Linked DNA regions of Simiduia agarivorans SA1 = DSM 21679. Each later gene encodes a partner of the first gene's protein in a complex. Links are inferred from orthologs where the notes say so. Each region holds a gene or a part of one and is shown on either strand. Other genes may lie near its edges.

Region 1 (3,869 bases):
AGCAACATATTAAAACTTATAGCCCACCATCAGGCTGTAAACGTAGGGATCGATATCCACGTCCGCTGTCACCACATTGGTGCCGTTGGTAATTTTCGCATCGGTGTTGATATCGATATAACGCATGGAGGCGTTCAGCTGCCAGCGATCGTTCAGGTTGTAATCCACACCAATTTGCGCCGCCAGGCCCCAGGAGTCTTTCAGCGTTAATTTACTTGCACCCAGAATGCCTTCCAGATCGGCATCCACATCTTCGGAAAAGAACGTTGTGTAATTCAGACCCAATCCAACATAGGGGCGCAGATCGCCATTGGTGAAATAGTAAACTGCGCTGAGTGTGGGCGGCAGGTGCTGGGTTTCGCCTACGCCGGCACCATTCAGTGCGCCGCCTTTGGCTTTGATTTTGTGGGTAAACGGTGTGGCTGCCAGCAATTCAATGCCCCAGTTATCGTCCACCAAATAGGTTGCGGTCAGACCCAGTTGGGTGTTGCTGCCGATGTCGACTTTGCTGTCGGTGGCGGTGCCATCAATGGCAATAAAGCTGCTGCTGGTGTTGGGCTGCACGCTGGTAACACCTGCGCGGACTATCCAGTCGTTTGCACTTACTTGCTGGGTGGACAGGGCTGCAATTGCCAATGCCAACGTCGTCAGTGATTTCATCGTTAAACCTCATCGCTGTGTGATTTGTATGGGTGCACTGTATCGATTTGGTGTACCCATTTTATTGATCCAGATTAAGTAGACGGAGAGTCAGTTATTTTTTCTGGCAGGAAAAAATGGAGGTAGATCGGTTGCCGAAAATGTGGCACCGCAAACCTTGTTGGCGCCGGGTTTGTTGATGTAGCGCAATACCACTTGTGGACAACGTGCGTAGCCTGCTCTTCCTTTTTTTGTCCGGCAGGAATGCCGGAATGTCAGATTGCAGGAGAGGTTATGGCGATCACACTGTTTCAGCAGGGCGAGCATAAATGTTTGAGTTTTACTGACCTGGTTACCGGCGATGGTGTGCAGGCCAACCAATTTCTCATTGTTGATGGCGCCGAGGCTGCCTTACTCGACCCGGGTGGTGATCTGACTTATACCCCGTTATCAATAGAAATCGGCAAGCACATCAAAGCTAATCAATTGACCTATGTGTTCGCCTCCCATCAGGACCCGGACATTATTGCTTCCTTACCCCGTTGGTTGATGCATACCCAATGTAAGGTAGTGACCTCTAAACTCTGGTCACGCTTCTTGCCCCACCTTGCCTCCGGTTTCGTCACCGGCAAAATGGCGACCTCGGTGGGCGGACGGATAGTGGCAATTCCGGACGAGGGCATGGATATTGCGCTGGGCCAGTCAGTGATCAAGGCCGTGCCTGCCCATTTCCTGCATTCGGCGGGTAATTTCCATTTCTACGACCAAAAGGCCCGTATTCTGTTCAGCGGAGACATGGGCGCCTCCATGGTGGACAGCCCACCGGTGCAAGGCGTTCAGGATTTCAATGCGCATATTCCCCTGATGCGCGGCTTCCACCAGCGTTATATGGCCAATAACCGGGCCTGCCAGCTGTGGGTTGAGCGGGTATCGCGTTTGGACATCCACATGCTGGTGCCTCAGCATGGCAGTGCGTTTGTGGGCAAGGCCCAAGTGCAGCAGTTTTTGGACTGGATTTATGATCTGCCCTGTGGCACTGATTTGATGGGGTAGAATTCAAACGTACGTTTGATGAAGATGAAGAAAAAAGGTGGCCATTTACGACATAAATGGGGTGTATTCAGGCCTTTTTTTGCGCCGTCAAGGGTGACGGGGGGATGAGATTCGCGTATCTTTAGCGGCAATTTTAGCCCTGTGGACAAGCGGTCAGCAGGCAAAATAAGAGGGCGCAGGCCCCCAACCCATAGATGGCGAAGATGAATCTTAATTATCTGGATTTTGAACAACCTATCGCGGTTCTCGAAGCGAAAATCGAAGAGTTGCGGCTGGTGGGGTCTGATAACGACCTCAACATCAACGAAGAAATTGCCAAGCTGCAGGACAAGAGCAAAAAGCTCACGGCCAATATCTACTCGGATCTGAGTCCCTGGCAAATCGTGCAGGTGGCTCGCCACCCGCAGCGTCCCTACAGCTCCGACTACATCAAGCGCATGTTCACCGATTGGGATGAGCTGCACGGTGATCGTCACTTTGGCGATGACAAGGCCATCATTGGCGGCGTTGCCCGTCTGGATGGCAAGCCTGTAATGGTGATCGGTGAAGAAAAGGGCCGGTCTGTGCCAGAGAAGGTGATGCGCAACTTCGGCATGCCCAAGCCCGAAGGTTACCGCAAGGCGCTGCGCCTGATGGAAATGGCTGAACGATTCAAGATGCCTGTGCTCACGCTGATCGACACCCCCGGTGCTTATCCGGGCATCGATTCCGAAGAACGTGGCATTTCCGAGGCCATTGCCCAGAATCTGGCGGTGATGTCGCGTCTGCGCACCCCTATTATCTGTACCGTGATTGGCGAAGGCTCATCCGGCGGTGCATTGGCTATCGGCGTGGGTGACCAGCTTAATATGCTGCAATACTCCACTTACTTTGTGATCAGCCCTGAAGGTTGTGCCAACATCATCTGGAAAACCGTCGAAAAAGCGCCCGATGCCGCCAAAGCCATGGGTGTGACGTCCTCAGTATTGGAAGAGTTGGGTATCGTGGATGAGACCATCCCGGAGCCCCTGGGCGGTGCTCATCGCGATATCGATACCATGGCTGTCAACCTTCAAACCAGACTGATCGAACAAGTGGATCGATTGTCTGCACTCAGCACCGACGACTTGCTGGAAAAACGCTATAAGCGTTTGATGAGTTACGGTAATTGATGGGTAAATCTGGACTGTAAAAGCCGCTCATGCGGCTTTTTTTATTGCTTTACAAACGACAAATGGACCCTGTCTGATTTTATGAAGAAGCTCTTATTGCTCGTGGCTGCCGTTGCGCTGCTGATCAAATTTGATGTTATCCGTAGTCCGTTCACAACCGCACCGGATGATAGTCGGACATACAATGCTGAGGTTGTGCTGTATGCCACGGCCTGGTGTGGTTATTGCAAAAAGACCCGCAGCTTATTGGCGGAGCACGGTATCCCTTACGTGGAATATGACATTGAAAAGTCTTCTGAAGGACTTGTGCAATATAAAGCGCTCAATGGCAGCGGTATTCCGCTGCTGGTTGTAAATGGCGATGTAATTCGCGGATACAACCCCAAGCAAATTCTTGCAAGTGCAAGCAAATAGTTCTGTGGATGGTGAGCTGTTCCGGCAGGAACAGCTAAACCCGGTGCCAGTCAGACCAGGAGGGCTAGCCTAGCTGGTAGCTGCCTCAGATGTGCTCACGTGGCCGGCTACCACGCCGAACCGATTGTCCAGGTACGCAATAATGGCTTTGGACTCGTACAGCCATTCTACCTTGCCGTCGGACTCAATCCGCAGGCAGGGCGCCTGAATTTTGCCGCCATGCTTTTCCAACTCTGTCCGGTATGGCGAACCGTCGGCGATATCGCGGGTTTGCATGGGCAAATTCAGGCGGCGCAAAGCCCGTCGGGTTTTAATACAGAAGGGGCAGGCATAGAACTGGTACAGCGCCAGATTGTTGAGCTGGGCATGTACTTTGGCCTGTTCGGGCTTGCTGCGCTTCAATGGGCGAGGGCGGGTGATAAAATCCACAGCAATAATGATGCGCCCCAGTCCTTCGCGCACCAGTTTGAGCAAAAACTTCATGGAAGTTGACTCCACCGGTTAAGATTGGCGCGCATTATAGGGATTCAGATCACATTTTCCAGAGGTAAATCATGGCAAAAGCCTGCGCGCGCCATATTTTGGTCAAATCCAAGGCTGAGGCGGAAAAAC
Region 2 (2,909 bases), 1.0 Mb from region 1 along the record:
TTTCGGGCAGCGCGGCCAAATGCAACTGCACCTTCCCCGCCGTTGCCAACACAGACAATACCGCCTCCGTGTCTTTATCGGCCATCATCGCCAACACGATCTGCTTGACGGCAGCAGTGCCCTGCGCCTGCCCGGCTTTCTGCAGGAAAAAACGGCAAGCGGCCGGGTTGTGCGCCACGTCGAGTAACAGCGTCCGGCCACTAATCAGCACGTGCTGATGACGACCCGATAGCTGCAGTGCCGGCAAGGTCACCTCCAGCCAGGACTGCGGTAGCGCAAACCCCAGCCGATGCGCCAGCAAACAGGCGCCCACCACACTCGGCAGCGGCAGCGCTGGCCGCGCAATGGTTAACGCAATGTCGGGTGCCTTCACCCGAATCTGTTTGCCCTGCTCTATCAGCGCTAATTCTGTGCCGACCACCCACAGCGAAGTGCCCAGGGTATCGGCCAGTGCGCGCACCGACGCTACCGGCTCGGCATCCATGTAAATCGCCACCTGTTCAGGCCTGAAAATGCCGGCTTTTTCCCGCCCGATACCCTCCAGGTCGTCCCCTAACCAATCCTGGTGATCGAGTCCGATACTGGTCACCAGCGCGGCGTCGGGATCGACAATGTTGACCGCATCGAGCCGTCCGCCCAGCCCCACTTCCAGCACCCACACCGACAGATTCAGCTGAGCGAAAATCCACAGGGCCGCGAGCGTGCCAAATTCAAAGTAGGTCAGGCTGATATCGCCCGCCGCCTGATCGATGGCGTCGAAGGCGCGACAAATCAAACCGTCATCGGCCTCAACCCCGTTGACGCGGATACGCTCGTTGTAGCGGTGCAAATGGGGAGAGGTATAAGCGCCCACCGACTGGTCGAGCGTCAGCATCAGGCTTTCCAAAGTGGCGACGGCGCTGCCTTTGCCATTGGTACCGGCAATGGTCAGCACCCGGGCGCGGGCGGCTGCCTGCTGAAGGCCCAATCGGGTTGCCACTTCGGCAACCCGGGCCAACCCCAGATCAATGGCACTGGGGTGGTGGGAGGTCTGCCAGTTCAGCCAATCATCAAGACAGGCAAATCGCATTAAGCGGCGTGGCTTTTGGTGAACTTGGCCAGCAAACCGGCGACCCGGTCGCGCATGTCAGCGCGCGGGATAATCATGTCGATGGCGCCATGATCCAGCAGGAACTCTGCACGCTGGAAGCCTTTGGGCAACTTCTGGCGAATGGTCTGCTCGATGATATTGGGGCCGGCAAAACCGGCGCGGGCACCGGGTTCGGCAGCGTTGATATCGCCCAGCAGCGCCAGACTTGCGGACACGCCACCGTACACCGGGTCGGTCATGATGGAGATATAGGGAATACCGGCCATCTTCAGGCGTTCAATCACCGCACTGGTTTTTGCCATTTGCATTAACGAGATCAATGCTTCCTGCATACGGGCGCCACCGGTAGCGGAAAAACACACCAGCGGAATGCCTTCCTTGAGGGCCACCTGGGCTGCGCGGGTAAAGCGCTCGCCCACCACATAGCCCATAGAGCCGCCGTGGAAAGCGAATTCGAACGCCACAGCCACCACGGGCATGCCCTTGAGCTGGCCTTTCATAGCCACCAATGCATCTTTCTCGCCGGTGTCTTTCTGCGCCTGGGTCAGGCGGTCTTTGTATTTTTTGATGTCTTTGAATTTCAGACGGTCTACGGGCAACACGTCGGCCGCAATTTCCTCACGACCCTGTGGGTCCAGGAAAATATCCAGCCGGCGACGGGCCCCGATGCGCATATGGTGGTCACACTTGGGACACACGTCCATATTACGCTCAAGCTCCGGCCGGTAGAGTACCGCGGAACACTTCAGACACTTTTTCCACAGGCCTTCGGGCACCTTGCTCTCGCCCTTCTTGCCTTCTTTGCGCACCACGTTGGTTACGATTTTGTCCAACCAGCTCATGATTCGTTCACCAATTTTGTTGTTCTGTGTCGCCGCAGGTTACAGGCTGTCGAGCGCTGCGCGCATGGGCGCAATCAGACCTGCGGTTTGAGAGGCGATAGTATCCACACTTTCGCTGGCCAAATCACCCATTCTGGCCACCAGAAGGCTACCAACCACCACGCCATCGGCCACCTTGGCCACTGCTTTGGCTGAATCGGCATCCTTGATACCGAATCCCACGCACAGGGGCAGCGGGGTGTGACGGCGGATCTGGGCGGTTTTCTCGGTCACCGAGGCCACGTCCAGGTGACCAGCGCCAGTGACACCTTTGAGTGACACATAATAGAGGAATCCCGATGCCAACTCGGCCACATGGGCGATACGGTCATCCTGGGTAGTGGGTGCCAGCAAGAAAATGTTTTCCAACTCAGAGGCTTTCAGCACCTGGTTAAAATCAGCGGCCTCTTCCGGTGGCAGATCGACCGTCAGAAAGCCATCCACGCCCGCCTGTTTCGCGGCTTTGGCCACGGCGTCATAGCCCATGCGCACCACCGGGTTGGCATAGCCCATCAGCACCACTGGCGTGTCCCGGTTAGTGTCGCGGAAGGCTTGCACCACGGCAAAGGTATCGCGCAGGCTGGTGTTATGCGCCAGCGCGCGCTCATGGCCCAGCTGAATTACCGGGCCATCCGCCATCGGATCGGAAAATGGCACACCCAGCTCGATGATGTCCGCCCCGGCCGCCACCAGCGCGTGCATGGTAGCCAGTGTGGCGCCCGGTACCGGGTCGCCATTGACGATATAGGTGACCAGTGCTTTTCGGCCCTCCGCCTTCAGTTGGGAGAGACGTTGATTAATTCGGTTCATGCAAACATTCCCTGCTCTATCGGATGAGCACTATCGGTTAATGCCTTCCACTTCGATGCCGTCAATGTCGGCAACGGTGAGGATATCTTTGTCGCCACGGCCGGACAGGTTCACCACGATGACTTTGT

Evidence for each region. The genes of interacting proteins can lie anywhere in the genome.
Region 2: the proteins of M5M_RS05180 (region 1) and accD are in contact, whole or in part, in a solved structure (PDB 8UXZ), measured with the Escherichia coli proteins. The link is inferred for Simiduia agarivorans SA1 = DSM 21679 from one-to-one orthologs.

The regions. Positions count from the first base shown.
Region 1 is NC_018868.3:1,146,011-1,149,879, reverse strand. Bases 995-3,869 are described here. They hold M5M_RS05180 (acetyl-CoA carboxylase carboxyltransferase subunit alpha), read left to right. Parts: upstream 995-1,895; coding sequence 1,896-2,843; downstream 2,844-3,869. Other genes in these bases: M5M_RS05165 (peptidylprolyl isomerase), read left to right, coding at 3,812-3,869; M5M_RS05170 (glutathione S-transferase N-terminal domain-containing protein), read right to left, coding at 3,327-3,740; M5M_RS05175 (glutaredoxin family protein), read left to right, coding at 2,925-3,257; M5M_RS05185 (oxygen-binding di-iron domain-containing protein), read left to right, coding at 995-1,692. In the rest of the region: M5M_RS05190 (OmpW/AlkL family protein), read right to left, coding at 10-660; more of M5M_RS05185, read left to right, coding at 934-994. UniProt on the Escherichia coli protein: Component of the acetyl coenzyme A carboxylase (ACC) complex. First, biotin carboxylase catalyzes the carboxylation of biotin on its carrier protein (BCCP) and then the CO(2) group is transferred by the carboxyltransferase to acetyl-CoA to form malonyl-CoA.
Region 2 is NC_018868.3:133,904-136,812, reverse strand. It holds accD (acetyl-CoA carboxylase, carboxyltransferase subunit beta), read right to left. Parts: upstream 1,933-2,909; coding sequence 1,069-1,932; downstream 1-1,068. Other genes in the region: trpB (tryptophan synthase subunit beta), read right to left, coding at 2,812-2,909; trpA (tryptophan synthase subunit alpha), read right to left, coding at 1,972-2,781; M5M_RS00615 (bifunctional folylpolyglutamate synthase/dihydrofolate synthase), read right to left, coding at 1-1,069.